Regions from separate parts of the Halomonas sp. PA16-9 genome, predicted to be linked through region 3. Evidence: riboswitches for the same ligand, from Rfam matches in the RefSeq annotation. Region 3 holds a riboswitch; each other region holds the start of a gene.
What was found. Region 3 has a riboswitch for thiamine pyrophosphate ahead of tenA (thiaminase II). Riboswitches for the same ligand answer to the same signal wherever they lie in the genome.

Region 1: it holds a riboswitch for thiamine pyrophosphate, as region 3 does, so the genes downstream of both, FDY98_RS23275 (sodium:solute symporter family transporter) here and tenA (thiaminase II) in region 3, are expected to answer to the same signal.
Region 2: it holds a riboswitch for thiamine pyrophosphate, as region 3 does, so the genes downstream of both, thiM (hydroxyethylthiazole kinase) here and tenA (thiaminase II) in region 3, are expected to answer to the same signal.

The regions. Positions count from the first base shown of each region.
Region 1 is NZ_CP040452.1:1,480,149-1,487,575, forward strand. It holds gene corA (magnesium/cobalt transporter CorA) at 1-351, opposite strand, end outside; gene FDY98_RS23275 (sodium:solute symporter family transporter) at 323-1,735, opposite strand; TPP riboswitch at 1,725-1,830, opposite strand; gene FDY98_RS23280 (peroxidase-related enzyme) at 1,955-2,536, opposite strand; partial or broken gene FDY98_RS23285 (hypothetical protein) at 2,715-3,407, shown strand; partial or broken gene FDY98_RS23290 (CoA-acylating methylmalonate-semialdehyde dehydrogenase) at 3,496-4,988, opposite strand; partial or broken gene FDY98_RS23295 (zinc-binding metallopeptidase family protein) at 5,264-6,225, shown strand; gene FDY98_RS23300 (alpha-E domain-containing protein) at 6,322-7,332, opposite strand; partial or broken gene FDY98_RS23305 (circularly permuted type 2 ATP-grasp protein) at 7,337-7,427, opposite strand, start outside.
Region 2 is NZ_CP040451.1:235,148-242,574, forward strand. It holds partial or broken gene trhP (prephenate-dependent tRNA uridine(34) hydroxylase TrhP) at 1-363, shown strand, start outside; gene FDY98_RS01105 (DODA-type extradiol aromatic ring-opening family dioxygenase) at 348-968, opposite strand; gene FDY98_RS01110 (DoxX family protein) at 1,071-1,499, opposite strand; gene FDY98_RS26445 (hypothetical protein) at 1,850-2,020, shown strand; gene FDY98_RS26450 (LysR family transcriptional regulator) at 2,299-2,478, opposite strand; gene thiE (thiamine phosphate synthase) at 2,586-3,218, opposite strand; partial or broken gene thiM (hydroxyethylthiazole kinase) at 3,208-4,015, opposite strand; TPP riboswitch at 4,039-4,137, opposite strand; gene FDY98_RS01130 (hypothetical protein) at 4,192-4,536, opposite strand; gene gloA (lactoylglutathione lyase) at 4,781-5,317, shown strand; gene FDY98_RS01140 (DUF6164 family protein) at 5,327-5,695, shown strand; gene FDY98_RS01145 (cupin domain-containing protein) at 5,692-6,357, opposite strand; gene ampC (class C beta-lactamase) at 6,549-7,427, opposite strand, start outside.
Region 3 is NZ_CP040451.1:1,241,115-1,248,541, forward strand. It holds gene FDY98_RS05610 (hypothetical protein) at 1-369, opposite strand, end outside; gene FDY98_RS27170 (hypothetical protein) at 366-854, opposite strand; partial or broken gene thiC (phosphomethylpyrimidine synthase ThiC) at 1,095-2,998, opposite strand; gene tenA (thiaminase II) at 3,030-3,713, opposite strand; TPP riboswitch at 3,802-3,964, opposite strand; gene FDY98_RS05625 (NAD(P)-dependent oxidoreductase) at 4,178-5,134, shown strand; gene FDY98_RS27175 (class II aldolase/adducin family protein) at 5,188-5,664, shown strand; gene FDY98_RS27180 (class II aldolase/adducin family protein) at 5,589-5,954, shown strand; gene FDY98_RS05635 (ABC transporter permease) at 6,108-6,941, opposite strand; gene FDY98_RS05640 (ABC transporter permease subunit) at 6,951-7,427, opposite strand, start outside; gene FDY98_RS27185 (ABC transporter permease subunit) at 7,355-7,427, opposite strand, start outside.

The DNA.
Region 1 (7,427 bases), on a different replicon from region 3:
GGAGAGCGCTTGGCCGGGATGGAGGGTGACCAGAAATCGCTCCCCCACAAAGAAACAGACCTGTTGAGGCAGATAGTTTAGTTCGGCATCAAAGGAGGAGATGCCACGATAAATAATCAAGGTGTGATTATCAAACTCTTCAATTTTTGGCGGATGGCGCTCTTTGTGGGCATCTTGAATCGCCATGGGGTGAAACTCAAACGCCTCTAAAATCGCCCGCTCGCTTTGTTGGGACTCGCCCTGCATATCGATCCAGATATGACTGCCAGGCGTCGTCTGCCAGACAGCCAACAGGTGTTCATCCCCCTCGTGGGTCTCACCTTCAGGGGTGGTCAGAAGAGTTCGAATCATGGACGTCCTTGCGAATAGCTAGCGTTAAGTAGGCTAATAGCACACTCACCAGCGTTGAGGCGATTAACGCCCCGACGAATGGCCCCAAGGTAGGGACACTGCCCGGAAAACTGGCGGCCACCATCCCGGCGACCAAGCTTCCTTGGCTTAACCACCCTGGGAGAATGGCACCCAGCAGCCCCGCGATGCCACCTACAATGGCGGCCAGTGGCGTCATTCGTTGCCACAGGCCCAACAGCACAGGTACCACAATGGCAGCACACAGCAGGTCGGCAATCAAAAACAGACGCAGTACTGACAACCCCTGCAAGGCAATTAATACCACCGGTACCATTACTACCACTGTCACCCAGCGGGCAGCCACCAGTGATACGCCCTGCTGCTCGCTGCGCGCGACCACCAACGAGGCAATACCATTTTGCAGCGTATCAACGCTGGAGGCCACCAAGGTCACCGCTAATACCAAGGCGGGTAGCGTCAGCCAAACAGGAGCATCACTTAACAGGGCAAAAAATGGCATCGGCGGCTCGCCTAATGGCACACCACTCATCGCGGCCAATACACCCAGACCACCAATCACCATGACGACGACTACCGTCATTGCGCCACCTAACCATGCCCCGCGCCCCAGGCTTTGATCGTCTTGAGCGGCCCACACGCGCTGCCAATAGCCTTGATGGAAGAGATTGGCCGCGGTAACCGCGATCACTAGCGTTAACGCTACGCTGAGCGCACTGGTGATGGGAATGGCAGGAAGCGCAGCCTCGTTGGGAATAGTGGGAAGCCGCCATAGGGCCATGCCACCGACCACACACAGCAGTACCAGTAACAACCACGCCTGCCAACGGTCAGTGGCAAGGCTGGCCCGTAGACCACCTGCCGCAGTATAGATGAGCGTGGTAAGCGCCACGCCAATAATCACCAGTGCGGGGGGCACATCGGAAAGCAGCGCGGTAATGGCGCCAATAGCGGTTAGCTCGGCAGCTAAAAAGCACGCCATATAGGCGATTGATACCAGCGTTACCCAGCGCCTTACACCAGGGCCATAGCACGCTTCGGCAAACTCGGCGATGCTGCGTCCCTCGGGCAGCGCCCGGCGAATCTTCGGCCCATACAGCCCCAAGACGATAAACGGCAGCGCAGAGCCTAATGCATAGCCTGCCAGGGCCAGCGGGCCAACAAAGGCGCCGATTTCAGGAGGAGCAAAGAGAATCCATGCGCCCATGCCGGAGGCAAGGAAGGAGAGCCCCAGGGTAGATGCCGTTTGCGAGTTACGGGCGGTGACATAGTCATCAAGTGGGCCATTCACCCAGCGAGCCCGGAGGCCTAAGTAAGCAAAGCAGCACAGCGCCGCACCAAGCACGGCTAACGTTAGGTAAAGCATGTCGCACTTCCTCCGCCGGTACGAACCGGATCAGGTTCCAGGGTCTGCGTAGCCGCATCTCAGCCCTTTTATGCAGGGCTCCCCTGGCGACAGTGAATGTAGGTGTTTTGCTAAGCGCTTTTTCTAAGTACGTTTTTGGGTACTTTTCGAAGCGCTGTCTCAAGAACTATTCTCAATCAAAATCATAGCTTAGTAAAGTTAAGGTGCGCTGGTCGCCTCTTAGCGAGGCACTCGCCCCATCAGGTAGAACTCCTCATTGGGTGGCGTACCTGCCAGGGTAACCAACCGATTCGACAAGCCAAAAAACGCCGCGATCGCGCCTATATCCCAGCAATCCTCTTGGCTAAAGCCTACTTCCAGCAGGCGGGCAAGCCATTCATCAGTCATTTCACCCACATCGATGGCACAGTGCATGGCGAAATCGAGCATCACCCGGTGGCGCTCGCTAATCGGCGCCACCCGATGGTTGATCGCCACTTGGTCAGCGAGTAGCGGGTCTTTACTGTAAATGCGCACCAGTGCCCCGTGAGCAACCACACAATATAGGCAGCGATTACGTGCGCTGGTAGCCACTACAATCATCTCTTTTTCGGCTTTGGTGAGGGTATCTGATTCGCGCTCCATCAACGCATCGTGATAGGCAAAAAAAGCACGAAATTCAGCAGGGCGATGGGCCAACATCAGAAAGACATTGGGCACAAAACCCGCTTTACCCTGAACGGTCAAAATGGTATTGCGAATATCGTCAGGCAGGTCATCCAATGTTTCAGGCACGTTAAAACGACTTAATGATGAAGACATGCTCACCTCTTTCTTGTTAAGTTTAGCCATCTCATAAAAACGGCTTAGCGGTTGTGTAACAAAAAGCTGAATTAAGAGGCTTTTATTCAGCCGCCCTACTCGCCATACTGAAGATTCGTTCTGTGACAAAAAAACATGCGCTACTCTTAATAAACAGTTCGTTCAAAGGGACACTGTCATGAGCCATAACGAAGCCAAGGAACATACCCCGGTCGTCTAAACGAGCTGTTTACTGACCCTTACCGAGCATTTGAAAATGATACCGATGAGCGTCAGCTGCACATTCGTATAATGCTACATATGCTGCTTGCCCGCCCAATGACACGGGGTCAAATGACACTTCGCGTCATTCATGGCTGGGAAAATGGCGGCTGTGAGCCCGAAGACCTCCAGCATGTCGACTATACTCTTGATGGCGTTCCTGACTTTAAGCGCGCTGTACAAGATTTTGAACACGCTTCTAAGCACAACACACCGTTACCTGCCGACAACAGCGCCATTCTTGCCGCCCCGCTTGCCAATGCAATTGCAGACGCCGAAGCCGAAGGGCAAGACCTTACCAACGATATTCGCGAGACCCCTGCGCGCTGGCCAGCCTTTGAGGGTGGTTTGGCACTATATACGCTGTTTAAAATGTACCATCGGCTGATTTATGGCGAAGATGACACCTACCGCTGCACGCAGTGTGTAACTCCGCTGGGAATGCGCGAAATACATGAGTTTTCACCTTGAAGAGGGTGAGTTTGCTCTGCTCGTCCCCCCCGCTGAACACTTTATGGGTAAGGAGTCGCTGTTAGTATTGCATGAAAGCCAGCTCGGCCCCATTGAACAGCTGCTTGAAGAGAGCCTCCCGCTGTTTGACAACTTTTAAGCCAGCCACCTGGCTTGATCTGCCAAGCGGTTAACCGACCTCGTTAGCAACTGGCCCCGCTTAAGCGGAGCCAGTTAGCGCCACTTTTTTAACCCAGCGAAATCGTGCTATTAATACCGCTGGAAACATTCTCGGGTTCAAACCAACGTGCCGTTACGGTTTTTGTTTGTGTCCAGAATGCAATCGCCTGCTTACCATTGGGCCCTAAATCGCCCAGCTTTGAAGCCCTTGACCCGGTGAAACTAAAGTAAGCGACCGGTACGGGGATTGGCACGTTAATACCAATTTGTCCAACATCGATATCGGTTTCAAACCGGCGCGCTACCCAGCCTGAGTTAGTAAAGATGGAGGTACCGTTGCCGTTGGGATTGGCATTGATAAAGGCAATCGCCTCATCCAGGGTTTCAACACTGACCACACACAGCACGGGGCCAAAAATCTCTTCGCGATAAATGGTCATATCGGCGGTTACATCGGCAAACAGGGTCGGCCCCACGAAGTTACCGTTGGGGTAACCCTCTACCTGAACCTTGCGACCATCAACCATCAGTTTGGCGCCCTCTTTCTCCCCTGCATCGATTAAACGTAGTACACGATCACGGGCAGCAGGTGACACCAGCGGGCCCAAGTCCGCATCAAGCTGAGTGCCTGGGCCTACTTTCATTGCTCGCGCCGCATCTACTATATCGCTTAGCCACTCGCGTGCCTCGCCGACAAGCACCACTACCGAGTTCGCCATGCAGCGTTGGCCCGCAGCGCCAAAAGCTGAGCCCAGCAGGTTGTTGATCGCTTGACTACGGTTAGCATCAGGCATAACCACACAGTGATTCTTGGCGCCCATCATCGCCTGCATGCGCTTGCCCGCCGCTGCTGCACGGTTATACAGCAGCGACCCCACATGGGTAGAGCCGATGAACGAGAGCGCTTTGATATCCTGATGATCGGCAATTGATTGGCCACGTCCGGGCCACCGTGCACTACGTTGAGCACGCCCGCAGGGATACCCGCTTCATGGGCTAGCTCCACTAAGCGCATGGTGGAGCTGGGATCCTGTTCGGAGGGCTTAAGCACAAAGGTATTTCCGGTGGCAATCGCCAGCGGGAACATAAAGCAGGGCAACATAATCGGGAAGTTAAAGGCGGTAATCCCAGCCCCACCCCAGCGGTTGGTGCATGGTGTAAACGTCTACCTCTTGGCAGCGTTTCGGCTAATTCACCAACTGCAACGAAGTAATCGAACAAGCGTGCTCTACCACTTCCAGACCACGACCCACTTCGCCTTCCGCATCGGGCAGGGTTTTACCGTGCTCTTCAGTAATCAGTGCCGCGAGTTCAGCGGTATTGTCGCGAATCAGCGCTTGCAGCTTGAGCATAATGCGCATGCGCTTCCCCAGCGGCACTTTACGCCACTCCTTGAACGCTTCTTTGGCACTACTGATAGCGCGTTCTACTTCGTCAGCGGTACAGAACGGCACTCGAGCCACTACTTCTTGCGTCGCAGGGTTGACCACGTCGCGCCACTCCTGGCTCTGTGACTGGACGGCTGGCCATCGATATACATGGGAATTTCGCGAACGGACATAGCGTTGCTCCTATTTATGGTTGTGGTTGTTATGGTTGCGAGTATTAAAAAAAGCTGTTTTTAAAACGCATCGCGGTAAGACAAGTACACAGGGTATAGCAGCAAGTTGACGTTAACGTCAACCAAGTATCTCATGAGTAAACAAAATCTACGCCAGAACGTCAATTAGCCTTTTCATTGTGGCACCGCGCTGGCTATGCTTCGGCTAATCAGTGTGCCGCAGGCTTGCGGATCGCCCACGGCGAAAGCTCGTGTTTAAACACAGGGAATTATCTATGCAGACCTTTCACTGCCGCTGTGGCAATACGCTGTTCTACGAAAACACCCACTGCCTTGCCTGTCAGTCAGAAGTAGGCTGGTGCCCTGCTTGTAGCAATATCGTGGCCATTGAGCCCTTGGATAACGGCGGCTATCGCTGTACCCACCCGGGTTGCGATACAGCGCTAATGAAGTGCCACAACTACGCTGTTGAAAACGTATGTAATCGGCTGGTGGTGATGGAGCACGGCCAAGCGGACACGCTCTGCGACTGCTGTCGTTACAACGAAGTAATACCCGACCTCAATATTGCAGGCCACCGTGAGCGTTGGGCGGCACTAGAGGCTGCTAAACGGCGCCTTTTTCATACTCTGGATCTACTTAAACTTCCCCACGGTACCAAAGACGACGACATTGCTGTGCCGTTAAGCTTCTCATTTATGGCTGATGCCCTCCCCGACCAGGGCTTATGGCGTTCCACCGCCAAGACAGAGAAGGTGTATACCGGCCATGCAGCAGGCATATCACCATCAACATCAAAGAAGCCGACGACGTTGAACGCGAGCGCTTGCGGGTCGACATGAACGAATCCCATCGCACATTAATTGGTCATTTCCGCCATGAAATCGGCCACTACTATTGGGATGTATTGGTTAAGGATCGCGATGAAGAGAATTGCCGTGCGGTATTTGGCAATCACCACCGGCCAACCTATGCCGAAGCGTTAGAGCGCTACTACCAGCAGGGGGCGCCCAGCGACTGGCCTAATCGCTTCATCTCTGCTTACGCCACCATGCACCCCTGGGAAGATTTTGCTGAAACATTTGCCTACTACTTGGATATGGTCGCCGTGCTGAATACCGCACTGCACATGGGCATTACCCCCGTTGAGTACGACGGCAGTCTGGAGAGCATGCTGATTGCCTTTCATCAGGTAGGGATGGCAGTGAATGAGCTCAACCGGGATATGGGCCTGCTCGATTTGGCCCCAGGAGTGCTTGCCCCAGCGGTGCGCGAGAAGCTGGCGTACCTGCATCGAACCGTGCAGGCCGCTAGAGCGCGGCTCCCCCACTGGTTAGTCGTTATCGTTATCCCCTGCGTGGCTTTGACTCTGGCTCTGACTCTGGGTTTGGGTGACGCGGGGCACGCTGTCGTCATTCACAAAGTAGGTTGCGCTAAGCGTATCGTGGATAGCGGCAAAGCCGATCTGCAGTTCGTCGATAAACAGGTGCAGCTTGCTGGGTGAGTGGGCCAGCGCTTGAATATCGGCATCCACCACATCGGCGCGCACCAGTGAAACGGTCGCTGCCGGTCGATCCTGTCTTGGCAGTAGCGTCAGCTCATGGCCCAGCGTCTCCAAGCTGCAGGCAATGGAGCGTGGCAGATTAGGATCTTGCAGCAAAAAGCGCAGCACATCCGGGCCCCGAACGCGTAAGCGTACCTGCTGACGGTACATTTGGTAGGCGGTGAGCGATTTGAGTACGCTCATCCACTGCAGGTTTTCAAACGGCAGCAGCTCTTCAGGGTTTTGCGGCAGCAGGCTGGCAGAGCGCACATCCACGATGCGAGTAGTCATATCGGCCCGCTCTAACTGACGCCCCAACTCAATAAAGGTACGCGCAGGGCCATGGCTTAACGTGCCTTCAATCAGGCCCGTCAACGCCTGGCAGCTACGGATGACGCTTTTGAGAAAGCTATCGCGACGGCGTGGACTAACACCGTTTTCGGCATGATCGGCCACGCTCAGATAGAGCTGGTTAACCTCTTCCCAAATCTCCCGGGGCACCACATCCCGAGTGGTTCTGAGGTTCTCACGGGCACTGGCAAGCGCAGAGATAATCGAAATATCATTGTCAGTATCAGCGCATAAAAAGTGCACCACATTGCGTTCATCAAAGTCTTTATGGCGTGCGGTAAAGGCTTCCAGACTGCCGGTCATTTCGATAAGCGGTGCCCAACCTAACGGCAGGCGCCCCGGCAAATCGAGCATAAGGTGGCTATTGACACTCAGCAAACGGGCAGTGTCTTCCGCACGTTCAATATAGCGCGCCATCCAGTAGAGGTTCTCTGCAACGCGTGACAGCATGGCGTTAGGCTCCTTTCACCGCGGCCGCTGCCGCCTTATCGTCGGTTTCTACAATCCAGGTGTCTTTACTGCCGCCACCTTGAGAAGAGTTCACC
Region 2 (7,427 bases), 1.0 Mb from region 3:
GTTCCAAAGCTATGAGCAGGGAACTCGATCGGCGTTCACCAACAGTTCGTCGGTGAAGTGCTGGGTTTCGATCCGGCTCGTGGCAGGTTGGAAGTCGAGGTTAAAAATCGCTTTGAAGTAGGGGATGGCATGGAGCTTATGCTGCCAGGTGGCAATCACCGCTTCGTGCTTGAGCATATCGAGAACTTGCGAGGTGAAGCGCAGAGCGCAGCACCTGGTTCTGGGCATCGCGTGCGAATCCCCGTTCCCAAGGTCAGCATTACCCCTGAACAGCTTGAGTTTGCGCTGTTAATGCGTGATCTCAAGCCTTCCAGAGCAGCACAATCTGAATCGTTGGGGGGTAGCGATCAGCTAAACGCATAAACGTCCATTGCAAGCACACCGTGCTCCACGCTGTGGTGTAGCTGTTTTGCGTCACCTCCTGCCCCCATGGCCACCAGCAGCGGCTGGAAGTGTTCAGGGGTCGGGTGGTTCTCCCGCGCGTTGGGGGCGTTCTCCCAGCTAAGCAGTGCTTCACGATCATTGGCGATAAGGCGGTCGCTCACCCAAGTGGCAAATGCACCTACCCAGGGCATAGGGCTCTCCTGGGGCATGATTTCATACAGGTTATGGGTCAGGCTGCCCGAGCCGATCACCAAAATCCCCTCTTCCCGCAGTGCCGACAGGCGCTCGCCCAGCGTGACCAGCTCCGCATTGCTCCAGCGCACCGGAAGCGACAGCGAAACAACCGGCACATTGGCGTCAGGAAACATCAGCGAAAGGGGCACCCAGGCGCCGTGATCCAGGCCGCGCTCTACCCGCTCGGCGCCCAGTAACACGGCCAGCCGTTCAGCCAGTTCCGGCTCACCCGGGGCGGGATACTGGCACTCGAAAAGCGCCTGTGGGAAGCCGCCAAAGTCGTGAATGGTTTCTGGCTTGGCGCTGATGCTGACCTTGAGCGCCAGGCTCTCCCAGTGCGCTGAGACCACTACCACCGCCTTGGCGCAAGCTGCCTGCCCAGTTCGCGTAGAAAGGCATGAGCCGGGGTTTTATTGAGGGCCAGCATGGGCGAGCCATGGGAAATAAACAGACTAGGTAACATGAGTGAGTCTCCTCAGCAGCATTGCCAACGCTGGCGGTAAGCAAGCGCTGGCAATAGGGTTAGGCGATAGTTTTAGTGTTAGGCGAATCGGTTTGCTTAACACCCAGCGGCCGCTGCCCAGGCCGGCTTGCACGATTAACGCCAGCGTCCAGAATACCGGGAATTCCCAACCGCCGCCGGCATTTGAAAACATCCAGCCGTTGCCAAGATGCACCCAAGCAGCACCAAGCAGTACCGGCACCAGTGCCAGGCTCACCCAGCGGGTGTAAACACCCAGAATCAGAGCGGCTCCACCGCCTACTTCCGCGGCAATGGTCAAGTAGGCCAGAAACCCTGGTAAACCCAGTGATTCAAAATAGCCGACGGTGCCCGGTAGGGTAAATACAAACACCTTGAGCAAACCGTGAGCAAGGGCCATCACACCCAGTGCGACGCGCAGTAGCGAGATGGCCTGGGGTTGTAAAGAGTGCTGTACAGAGGGCTGTAGAGAGGGGGCAGAGTGAGTATGCGTTGTCATCGTAGTAGCTTCCATCGAGTGGTTGATGACGCTACTTTACAGCCGGATAAGATCGAGATAATCAGCGTATTTTGCACATCACTGTTGCGTTATTGGCGATAATCCAATGTTTTGCCCCAAATCGGCGGATCACCCCATGCCTCGGTGAGCAGGTCGATGAAGCGCTCCACCTTGGCGGCAGGTAGCGCCGGGCGGGGTAGAGCGCGTGAACATCGAGCCGTACCGCTGGCTCATTGGTCAATGGGCACTAAATGCCCGCTGGCGATACTCTCTGTGACCAGAAAGCTGGGCTGCTGAGCGATGCCCAGGCCAGCTTCCGCGGCGTGGGTGAGTACATCGCCGTTATTCTTTCCAGTGGGCCATTGACCGTCAATGACTGCGTGGCAATCTTCCAGTCAGCGCTCTGTTGGCCGCTGCGGTAGCGTAGGCAGTGGTGCTTGGCAAGGGCTTGAACGCTGTCGGGTTCACCGTGGTTGGCAAGATATTCAGGCGAGGCGCAAAACAGTAGGGCGGCACCGCGTCAGTCGGCGCGCCACCAGCTGGAGTCGGCAGGCTGCCGATACGGATCGCTACGTCGTAACCCTTCCAGCAGGTCGACACGGCGGTCGTTCAAATCCAGGCGCACTTCCAGCGCCGGTGAGTGTGCATAAATTGCGCGACGAGTGGCGCTAGGTAGCGGGTGCCAAAACTCATCGGCCCATTAACGCGCAGCCGCCCACGCACATATCGCTGTACCTTGGCCCACCTCGGCGGCGGCCTCATCGAGCGCTTGCAGTATCCCTTGGGCGCGGACTAGATAGCGTTCTCCGGCCTCAGTGAGATGTAGTCGTCGCGTGGTGCGTTGTATCAGTCGCGCGCCCAATGTCTCTTCCAGTGCCATGACCTGGCGGGATACGCGAGTGCGGGAAATATCCAGCCGCTTCAGCAGCGCGGGTATAGCTACCCAACTCGGCTACCGCACAAAAGCGACGATATGCTCTAACTGATTCATGACGCCGAATCGGCTTGGAAAATCTGAAAAGCGCGCGCTGCCTGGTAAGGGTCGGGCTGGCCACAAATGGCTGATATCACCGCTAAACCGTTCGCTCCCGCGCGCTGTACGCTAATCGCATGATCCGCTTTCAGCCCACCAATGGCCACGCTGGGCAGTGGGCACGCCTTGACCAGCGCAGCCAAGCCACCAAAGCCGATGGGCTGGGCGTGATCTTGTTTGCTCTCGGTGGCAAACACCGGGCCAATCCCGACATAATCGAGTAGCTCAAACGGAGAGACTTGCAGTTGGGCGATAGTATTGATCGACAGGCCGATAATCGCTTGCTCACCTAGCACCCGGCGCGCTTGCTGAACGGCTGCGTCGCTCTGACCGACATGCAGGCCATCTGCCTGGCTTTCTAGTGCCACCTGCAAACGGTCGTTAATGATCAGCGGGACACCGGTGCCCGCCAGAAGCGCTTTTAACCGTTTGGCTTGGGCAATCATCTGTTCGTCGCTGGCATGCTTGTCACGCAACTGCACGATGGTGACACCGCCTTTTACCGCTGCCTCAACCGTTTGTTCCAAACCATGCTCTTGGCAGAGCGTGGAATCGGTGACCAAGTAGAGCGATAGATCAAGCGGCATGGATTGCCTCCAGTTGGGCATAAGTAGTGAGGTCGTCAGGGGTGAGTTGATACAGCGCATCCAGCAGTGCCACTTGAAAGCTACCAGGCCCGTTGGCGTGGCTGCCCGCACGCTCTCCTGTGACCGCAAAGCAGGCCAGCGCGGCTGCCGTTGCACCCAGTGGGGTCGCGGTTGGCAGCCACAAATCCCGCCACTAGCGCGCTCAGCCCACAGCCAAGCGTTGTTACGCGGGGCATCAAAGGATGGCCACCGTTAATGCGGTAGTGCTGTGTGCCGTCCGTCACCCAGTCGCTTTCACCGGTCATCGCGACAATACAGCCGTGTTTTTGCGCTAATGCTATTGCAGCGTCCACGGCTTGGTCGGTGGCGGCTGTGGCGTCCACGCCGCGGCCTTGGCTAGCTAAACCGTTAAGGGCAAGAATTTCAGACGCATTGCCACGGATCACGCTGGGTTTAGCGGCCAGCAGCTTCGCGCACAGCGTTTGGCGATAGCGCGTGGCGCCAACGGCGACGGGATCTAATACCCAGGGAATGGCATGCTGATCGGCAGTCGCTGTGGCGGTGAGCATAGCGTCAGCCCAGTGGGCAGAGATCGTACCGATATTAATCGACAGCCCCGCGGAGATAGCCGTGAATTCAGCCACTTCTTCAGGCGCATGCAGCATGGCGGGCGACGCGCCGGTGGCTAACAGCAGGTTGGCAGTGCTGTTCATGGCCACATAGTTGGTTATGCAGTGAACCAGCGGTGTCACTGAGCGCAGCGTCTCAAGGTAATCGCCAAGCGGGCGTAGGGTCATAGCATCCTCCCGGCAGGGAGGTGGTAAGCGTTACCACGACTCCCTACGCCGGTGTTATCCGGTTCAGGTTCAAAGGGTGCTTCTCAGCCCAACCGTAACGGAGGGCGCCCCTGTCGAGGGATTACTATCCTTGCCTGAAGTAGCCCTGTAAAGCCCCGGATGCGGACGATAGCAATCTAACGAAACGAAATACGCGTACCGTAGGTAAGCATTTCATCAGGTGTCATCGCTTTACCCTCGACCCCAATCATCTCGTCACCACACTGGTCGGCGAAGGTTAGCACGCCGTGGGTCAAGCCCAGTTGGCCCAGGGTATCGCGGATTTCGCCCGTGCCCAGAAAAGTACTGACGTGGCCCTTGTTATCGCTCAGCTCAGACACGCCGTTAGCATGGTGAAAACGCACTTTGTAGATTCCATCCATCGACTCGACTTCAACAATCGGCGAAAAACCGTTGTGAAGCGCATTGGAAAGCTGTTTTAGCGTCAGGTGGTCACCCAGCGTCATATCGATCGCACTCATGGAAAACTCCTGTGGACGCCTCAAAGGTGGGGCATCACTCATGTTGCGGGAACTGCTTTTTGTAAAGCTTATGAAGAATAAGTGTAGGGTTTTTGTTTAGTATTGCCAGTGCGCTTATCGGCACCTCGATACGACACTGCCTACGTGCTTGTAAGGGCTGTTATTATGGCCATAAAGCCCCCATGGTAAGCGGTACGTGAAGCTCAATGGATTCAATGATCAACATCAGCGATAGGAGAGCAAAATGAGTTTTCAAGGCGAGCAGCATCCTGGCGTCGTGGCTACGCCGCCCCAAACTCAAGGGTTTCGTTTAAACCACACCATGCTGCGGGTGAAAGACCCTGAGCAGGCATTGGCGTTCTACTCAAAAGTGTTTGGTATGCAGGTGATGCGGCGGCTGGATTTCGAAGAGATGCAGTTCTCGCTCTACTTCCTGGCCAACCTGGAACCCAGCGACAGCGTTCCGGACGATGCACAAGCGCGTACCGCCTGGACGTTTAGCCAGAAAGGGCTGCTGGAGCTGACCCACAACTGGGGGACTGAAGACCAGGAAGATTTCGCCTATCACGATGGCAATGCCGAACCCCAGGGCTTTGGGCATATCTGCTTCAACGTACCGGATTTGGCAGCGGCCCAGGCGTGGTTCGACGAGCATGACGTCACCTTCGTCAAACGCTCCGATCAGGGCAAGATGAAAGATGTTATCTTCGTTAAAGACCCGGACGGCTACTGGATCGAAGTGATTCAGGCAGACCTGATGGTGGGGAAGAGCGACTCTTGAGGCACGCCAATGGCTGAACTACTGTTCCGGCTGCGCCATGTGACCGACGAAGAGGCCATGGAGGTGCGTGACCTGCTCGCTGCCCATGGCTTTGATACCTATGAAACCCAGGCGGGCTTTTTCCGCCTGGGCGTTGACGCGATTTGGCTGCGCAATCCACATCAGCACGACGCTGCCATCGCGGCGTTAGAGGCCTACCAGGCGGAGCGCCTTGAGCGCGCCCAACGCGAGCACCAGGCGGCGGTTGAGCGGGGTGACGCGGATACACTGTGGCGTCGTTTGGCCGCTCACCCGGTGCAGGTCGTGTTAGTACTGCTAGCAGTGGGGCTTATTGCCGCCCTTACGCTGCTGCCGTTCCTGGGTATGTCGCGAAGCTAAGCAGCTGGCAGATGGCCGCGTTTGAGGTACATCATGACGCCATCATCACCGGCGGTAAGTGCCGGAGCAGAACCGCTGGGGTAGCGGCACCAGGTGCCTGCCGTGTAACTCTGCTCGCTATCGCTCAGTGTGCCTTCCAGAATCAAAAACTCCAGCCCGCCCAGCAGCGTGGGGTAGGTAATGGAGGTGCCCGCCGACCAGCGCTCCAGGCTGGTGCGCTCCTGCTTGTAGGTGTGCAGCATTTTATAGGCAATGCGCGGGCGTCGATCAGGCTGCCAGGGCAGCCGATGCGCTGGCACTGCCAACTGTAGCGTGTCGTTGGGGTCAAACTGGTGCAGTTTGACAAATATCAGCGCGCCTTCCTCGCCAATTTGCGGGGTATGGCCGGTACCAATGGGGTTTCTTAAGTAGCTGCCCGCCGCGTAGCGCCCATGCTCATCGGCGAACACGCCTTCCAATACCAGAATCTCTTCGCCGCCGCCGTGGGTATGCCGCTCAAACTTTGTATTGGGGGCGTAGCGCACAAGGCTGGTAGCGCGAGCAACTTCATCACCAATCCGGTCAAACATCATGCGCTCTACCCCCGCGCTGGGGGAATCGACCCACTGATACTCTTCCGGGGTAACACAGGCAAAGTGGCTAAAATCGGCGTTTAGACGCATGGGAAAGGGCTCTTCGCAGTGAAGGTAAGTGACGGGGGAGGGTGCTAGTCTCCTTATCGACAGCAAAAAATGCAACTTTCGGTTGTTTGATCTTCGTTATATCGCCATAAAAAACACCCCAACCATTGGATGAATATCCAACGATTGGGGTGCAGTTCACGAAGGCGGCATCAGGTTGTCTGGCTGCTTGCTTAGGGCGCTTCAGTCAGCTTGGTAAGGATATGTTGTGCTGCTTCGATGCGCGCCTGATTGGGGTAGTTGCGGTTAGCCAGCAGCACAATGCCGATTTGCTCGCTGGGTACAAAAGCCACGTAGCCGCCAAAGCCGTTGGTAGCGCCGGTTTTGTTATAGAGCGCTTCCTGCCTGGGGGCTAGCGGTGGGGTTAAGCGGTTGGCGGGGTTGGGCTGCAAAATCATCTCAAGCGAGTTGCCTACCAGCAACTGATCGAGCGCCACCGGGTAGGCATAGCTTTCCCACCCGAGTCCTTGGGTCATATTGCCGACCTCAAAGTACCCCGTGCGCGTAGCGGCCAAGGCTTGGCTTAGTGGTTCATTAAGCTCAGCACCACTCATATTGGCTTCCACCAGCGTTAGTACGTCTGCGGCAGTCGATTTCAATCCGTAGGCTTGGGCATCCAGCATGCCTGGGTTCACCCGAATGGGTTCATCCTCTTTAGAGTAACCGTAGGCATAGTTCGCCTGCTGCGCTTCAGGCACCTGAAAGTAGCTATGCTCAAGCCCTAACGGGGCAAACAGCGCCTCCTCCATCGCCATCTCGAAGGGCTGACCAAGGCTTTGTGCGGCGAGATAACCGAACAGGCCCAGGCTCGGGTTGGAGTAGAGCCGATGGCTGCCAGGGGCGGATTCAGGCTGCCACTGGCGGTAGTAGTCGATCATCGTCTCTTCACTTTGGACCGACTCAGGGAACTGCAGCGGCAGCTCGCCCGCCGTGTAAGTGCCCAGTTCCAGCAGCGTGATCTCATCGAAGGCGCTGCCTTCAAGTTCAGTCAGGTAGTGGCTGGCCGGGTCGGAAAGCGAGAGGGCGCCGCTAGCCTGGGCATAGCCAGTGAG
Region 3 (7,427 bases):
CTGGCAGGCGGATAAATCCAATTGCTCGGCATCAACCGCTTCCATCAGTGCCTGAGTACCTGAGTGAGTGGGGGTGCTCAGCTCATTAAGTAGGCGTGAGGAGTCGATTTTCCCCGCGCCGTAAGGTGTAAAGCCATGGCGCTTTTCAAGCTCTGCCAGTGCATCGGTATCACCGATGCTGCTGTCGGGCAGGGTGTTGCCCAGCACTTGTGCTAGCAGCTCGTCACTAGCATTCTGTGGTACCACAGACACCAGCAGTTGCTGGTCGTCAATGGCTAGAATCGCCTTGACGGGCCCCTCAGGCGTCAGCACCCAGTATTCAGTGCCGTTGGTGGTGGCCGTGCTCAGGTTAATGTCTGCTTTGGTCAAATGCGTTGCAGCGTTTCGCGGAAGGCATCTTCATCCTGCAGTTGCATACGTAAAACAGGCAAGACACCCAACCCATAGAGGGCGGCCTGAGGGTTCATTTTCAGGCCTAGCGCATGGACATCGTCCAGTGTTTCAACATCGACCAGTTCTTCACTCATGGCGATCAATACCGTCATCAACGAATACATCACTTCATCGTCTATCTCGGGCAGTGTCTCGCGTAGCTCATCCAAACTAGACTCAATGCTAGCCTTGGGTTGCATGCGTTGATAACGATCAAAAGCATCTTGTTCAGGCATTGCTTCACGTGTTGCCATGAAGTAGGGAGAGTCAGCCGGAATATATTTCAGCATGGGAGCTGCATTATTTTTCGGCGCTTCCTCCTGTGTGGCTGCTGACGTTGATTCGTTATCATCGCTGCAGCCGGTTAACATGCCTGCGCTGAGCAGAGCCGCGGTTACCGCCAAGGAAAGTTTGGTTTTCATCTGGAATCGGTTCTTTGAATGGTGTTGGTTTTAAATAAAACGCTATGAACAGAGCGCTGCGCAAATGAGAATCATACACGAGCAATGTATAATTAATCTACTTGGACGGTAATTACTTTTAATATTGTTAGAACAAATTCAGTGGCTGGCCTGTGGCGATTGGATATTAATGTGACCCTTGAGTTTTGCTAAGACTCAAGGGCCACATATAGTCACAATGCTGTTCAGTAAGTCGCTATTTTAAACTTCCTGATACAGCTCACTGCCTTTGTTGCGGAACTTCTCTGCCTGCTCTTCCATGCCTTTCATCACCGCTTCCTGATCGCCGTTTAGGCCATGTTCGTTGGCGTAATCGCGCACCTCCTGGCTGATCTTCATGGAGCAGAACTTTGGTCCGCACATGGAGCAGAAGTGCGCCACCTTGGCGGAGTCTTTGGGCAGGGTTTCGTCGTGGTACTCCCGAGCAGTATCCGGGTCTAGCCCCAGGTTGAACTGGTCTTCCCAGCGGAACTCGAAGCGCGCCTTAGAGAGTGCATTATCCCGCCGCTGTGCTGCAGGGTGGCCCTTGGCGAGATCCGCCGCGTGGGCAGCAATCTTGTAGGTAATGATGCCGGTTTTGACGTCGTCTTTATTGGGCAGGCCCAGGTGCTCTTTGGGGGTGACGTAGCAGAGCATGGCGCAGCCAAACCAGCCGATCATCGCCGCCCCAATGCCCGAGGTAATGTGGTCGTAGCCGGGGCTATATCGGTTACCAGCGGGCCTAAGGTATAGAAGGGCGCTTCGTCGCAGTATTCCAACTGCTTATCCATGTTCTCTTTCACCAGGTGCATGGGCACGTGGCCGGGGCCTTCGATCATCACCTGCACATCGTGCTTCCAGGCAATATGGGTCAGCTCGCCCAAGGTTTTTAGCTCCGCCATCTGTGCTTCGTCATTGGCATCGGCCACTGAGCCAGGACGCAGGCCATCACCGAGGGAGAACGCCACATCGTACTGCTTGCAGATCTCGCAGATCTCCTCGAAGTGGGTGTACAAGAAGCTCTCCTGGTGATGGTACAAACACCATTTGGCCATGATCGAGCCGCCGCGGCTGACAATGCCGGTGACCCGCTTGGCGGTGAGCGGCACATAGCGCAGCAGTACGCCCGCGTGAATGGTGAAGTAGTCCACGCCCTGTTCGGCCTGCTCGATCAGCGTATCGCGGAAGACTTCCCAGGTGAGGTCTTCGGCCACGCCTTTGACCTTTTCCAGCGCCTGATAGATAGGCACTGTGCCAATCGGCACCGGCGAGTTGCGCAAAATCCACTCGCGGGTTTCGTGGATGTTCTGCCCAGTGGAGAGATCCATAATGGTGTCCGCGCCCCAGCGGATGCCCCAGGTCATCTTATCTACCTCTTCTTCGATAGAAGAAGTCACCGCTGAGTTACCCAGATTACCGTTAATTTTGACCAGGAAATTACGGCCAATAATCATCGGCTCGCTTTCTGGGTGGTTGATGTTATTGGGAATAATCGCCCGCCCTCTGGCGACTTCATCACGCACAAACTCAGGGGTGATTTCTTCCGGCAGGCTGGCGCCAAAGCTCTGGCCTTTGTGCTGATGGCCCAGAATGCGCTCTACTTCAGCGGTACCTAGCGCTTGACGGCGCTGGTTTTCGCGCAAGGCGATAAACTCCATTTCCGGGGTGATAATGCCCTGGCGGGCGTAGTGCAGCTGGGTCACGTTCTTGCCCGGTTTTGCTCGGCGTGGTGTGCGGGTTAGATCAAAGCGCAGCTGGGCAAGCGTCGGGTCGTTGGCGCGGCGGTTGCCGTAATCAGACGTGGGGCCTGATAGAAATTCGGTATCGTCACGCTCTTCAATCCAGGCTCGGCGTAGTTCCGGCAGACCGCGGCGCAGGTCATTGTTAGCATCCGGATCGCTATAGGGGCCTGAAGTGTCGTACACCAGCAGTGGCGGGTTCTCTTCATCAATGCCGGTGGTTTTGGTCGGCGACAGTGAAATTTCCCGGAACGGCACACGGATATCCGGGCGCGAACCTTCGATATATACCTTACGTGAGCCGGGCAGCGGCGCAATGGCGGCGGCATCGACCTGGGCGGTTTCGGCTAAAAAGTGGCTGGTTTTGCTTGTTACGGTCTTAGTCATTACGGTTGTTTCCTTGTGTTGTTTTGCTGAATTAGTGGGTGAGGTCTTGGTCTATCAGCTCTAGGCCCATCTGCCAGAAGTCGATTTCCAGGCGGGTGGCGTCGCGGAAGATCTTGCTCAGTTCGGCAAAGCGGGCGGGGGTAATGTCGGCAAGGCGGATATTCAGCCATTCAAGCTCCGCCTGCATGGCGGCCTGAAACTCCTCGCCTTCGTACATGGCTATCCAGGCGTCGTAAGGGTTTTGCGCGCCGCGCAGGGTGGAAGGCTGGGCGTTTAGCCAGTTGGCGATTTCGCCGTAGCCCACCAGGCAGGGGGCCAACGCCACGTGCAAATCCAGCAGGTCGCCGCGGTTGCCGGTATCTAACACATAGCGGGTGTAGGCAAGCGTCGCTCTGGCTTCGGGAAGCTCCTCCAGTTCTTGCTCGGAAATCCCCCACTCCTGACAAAAGCCCACGTGCAGGCCCAGCTCCACATCCACAATGGCTTTCAAGCCTTCATGGGCTTGGCGAAGATCGGCGAGGGTGGGGCTTTTGTAGGCAGCCAGCGCATAGGCGCGGGCGAAGTGAATCAAAAACAGGTAGTCCTGCTTTAAATAGTGGCGAAACGACGCCCCGGGCAGCGTGGCGGTGCCTAGCTGGCGCACAAAATCGTGCTCAATATAGGCGCGCCAATCTTTCTGGCAAGCGGTAGTGAGATCAGTAAAGCGGTAGCCCATGACTCCTCCGGTGGTAATGATCCGGAGGGCGGGCGAAAAAGATCGAGGGAGTGGCGCAGAAGGGCGGCGTGCGATCGTGAGAGAGCAGCCGTGGCCATCGCTTGATCCCTACGCCGGTACCCTCGCTGCGAACTTGTGTAAGTAGCAGCGCATTAGCCGGATCAGGTTCTGCGGGATCAGCGCTCGGCAGCATTAATTGCTACGCCCTGCGCCATCTCAGCCGGATTTCACCGGCACCCCGTCAAGCTGTTCGTTGGTGGAGTGTAGGAGGCGGGTGAGGGAGATGCAAGGGTGTATGACATGGAAAGTTATCGGGAAACAATTTATTAGCATCATTACAGCGATGAGAGTTTAGGTGCTGTAATGGCGTTTCATGGCATCGGTACGTGAATTATTATACAGTTGAGTAACAAGTGGCTGTTTTACAGCCACTGCTATTTCGAATGTGAACCGTAGGAAGTTGCATGACCAACACGAACTCGATTTTAGGCGTCTATCTCAGTGATTCGCTCGACCTTGATGCCATTTATGGTAACGCCTTGCGCGATGAAGCGAGTGATGTCGTCCTGCGCCATCCCCATGAGATCGATAACCCCGAAGATGTGCGTTTTGCGATCTGCTGGTTGCCCAATGACAAGGCTTTCGAGAGCTATCCTAATCTTGAGCTGGCGATGTCTATCGGTGCCGGTGTTGATGCCCTGCTGGCGCATCCTGGCCTGAGCGATGAAGTACATATCGCCCGGGTGCGGGATCCACATCAGGCCGACTTGATGGCGGGTTTTGCCGCGCATGAGGTGCTCCATCGTGAGCGTGAGTTCACCACCCTGGAGCAAAATGCTGCCAAGGCGCATTGGGCGCCATTGACGATGCGCGCGCCAGCATCAAGAAAGGTGGCGGTGCTGGGACACGGCACCATGGGGCGCGCCGTGGTGAAAGCGGTGGCCGCGCTTGGCTTTTCTGTACACGTAGCCTGCCGCAGCGAGCCACAAGCCCCGGTTGAAGGCGTGACCTATCTGACAGGTGACGGGGCTGTCATGGCGGCAGCGGATGGCGCCGATTATCTGATCAATGTGCTGCCACTGACGGCTACCACTGAAAACGTGCTTAACAAGGCGCTGTTCGCGAAGCTCGCCAAAGACGCTTGGTTGGTGCAGATCGGTCGGGGTGAGCACTTGGTCGAGGACGATCTTCTCCTAGCGCTCGAACACGGCCATTTGGGTGGGGCGAGCCTGGATGTGTTCCGTGCAGAGCCGCTGCCTGCGGATCATCCCTTCTGGCAGCATGAGTGCCTACGCATCACGCCACACATTGCTAGTGATTCGTTGCCAGAGGTGGTCGCAGGGCAGGTTGTCGACACCGCCCGCGCCCTTCGCGATGGGCAGCCGCTTGCCATGGGCGTTGATCGGGCGCGCGGTTACTGACGTAAACGCTAAACACGTTGCATGACAATCACTTTGCTGCAAAGGAACACCTGATGAGTCTCGATAAGTCTCAACGCACCACGACGAGCAACGCCGAACAAGAAACCCGCATCGCGCTGGCAGCCTGCTATCGTCTGGCCGCCTACTATCGCATGACGGATCTGATCTACACTCATATTACCGCGCGGGTGCCTGGTGAGAAGGGACGTTTCCTGATCAACCCTTACGGTTGGCGTTGGGAGGAGATTACGGCTTCTTCGCTGGTGAAGATTGACGTTGATGGCCATAAGATTGATAACAGCCCAGAACAAGTGAATCCGGCTGGTTTCACCATCCATTCCGCGATTCATACTGCTAGCCACCATGCGGCCTGGGTGATGCATACCCACAGCGCGCTGGCGTGGCGGTGTCGTCGCTGGAGTCGGGCCTTGAAACACGGCTTAACCAGATTGCGCTGCAGTTTCACGAACGGGTGTCTTACCACGATTATGAAGGCATTGCCCTGGATCTGGCTGAGCGTGAGCGAATAGTGGCAAGCCTTGGCGACAACCCGGCGCTGGTGTTGCGTAACCATGGCCTGCTGACGACCGGTGCGTCGGCTGCAGAGATGTTCAACAATATGTTTTATCTTGAGCGTGCCTGTGAGCTACAGGTGGCGGCGCAGTCTACTGGCCAGCCCTTACGGCTGGTGCCAGAAGAGGTGGCGCGGCACGTGGCGCGCCAATACGACCAGACTATTCATGAAGACGGCGATCTTGAACTCGAATGGGCCGCGCACCTGCGCACGCTTGAGGCGCTGGATCCAAGCTACAAAGACTAAATTGGCGCGGTTGCCAGCACGGCAAGCAAGCCAGTATCAGAACTATACGAATATCTACACAAGCAAAAGGGGGCCACTGGACGGCCCCTTTTTGGTTGTGCCACGTCCTGAATTAGCGTTAATAAACGTGATGCTCGCACAGGCCCGTGACCATTAGTGTTGTGGTACGCGGTTTTCCAGCCAGCGCAGCCCAACGATCAAGACGCCGCTCAGGCAGAGGTAGACGGCGACCAGGAAGAGTAACGGTTCGTAAGTCAGGTAAGTGGTCTGGCGTACCTGGGTGATGACGGCATACAAGTCCATCACGGTGATGGTGGCAACCAGCGGTGTGGATTTCAGTTGCAGGATGATCTCGCCCGTCAGCGTTGGTAGAGCACGATGAACAGCACGCGGAAACCAGACACGGCTAAAAACCTTGCGACGCGACATGCCGAAAGCCTTGGCGGCTTCCAGCTCGCCATGCGGTACACCGGCAAAGGCACCGCGCATAACCTCACCCTGATAGGCGGCAAATGACACCGTGAGGGCAATGAAACCATAGGGCCAGGCCTGGCGCAGGTAGTCCCAGGCCCAGGAGTCGCGAATTTCCGGGAACTGGCCGAACAGCGCTCCTAGCCCGAAATAGAACAGCCATAGCTGCAGTAGCAGTGGCGTGCCACGGATGACGGTGCAGAAGCCGGTGGCTAGCCATCGCAGCGGCCACGCTCCTTTGACTTGCGCAAGCCCTAAAGGCAAAGCAATCAGAAAGCCCACCACCACGCTGGATACCAGCATGATCAAAGTCATCTGCAGGCCTTCCCAGAGCTTGGGCAAGTAGCGGGGTAGCCAGCTCCAGTCCATCAGTTGAATCGCGGCCACCAGACCGACGATGAATATCAAAAGCAGGATAATACGGTGAGGCTCAAGTAGGCCCGGCAGTTTGGTTAACATGGGCGTTCGCGACGGTCGGGTAAGCGACGCCAGAGTTTGAGGGTCAGACACAGGCATTCCTTGAGTTCAGCGTGTAGAGACAAGACCACGCCGTGCGTAGCGTTCGAAGCGGCGCAAGGCCACGTTTGATATCAGCGTTAGCGCCAGATACAGCACGCCCGCGGCCAGAAAGAACATAATGTAATGCTGCGTAGCGCCAGCGGCCTGCCGGGTGACCAGTGTGAGCTCGCTGAAGCCGATGACGGCAAGCAGGGCGGTGTCTTTAGTGGCAATCATCCACAGGTTGGCCATGCCGGGCAGAGCATGTGGCGTCATTGCTGGCAGCGTGACCCGACGCAGCACCTGGGCGGGCGACATGCCAAAGGCGTGGGCCGCCTCGGTCTGTCCGCGGGGGACGGCGAGAATAGCCCCGCGAAAGACTTCGGTCGCATAGCCGCCCTGTACCAGGCCTATTACCAGAATCCCGGCGGTCAGGCCGTCGATATCGACGCTGCCAAACCCATGGCGGTTGAAGCACGGCTTAAAAGATCGGTGCCAACATAG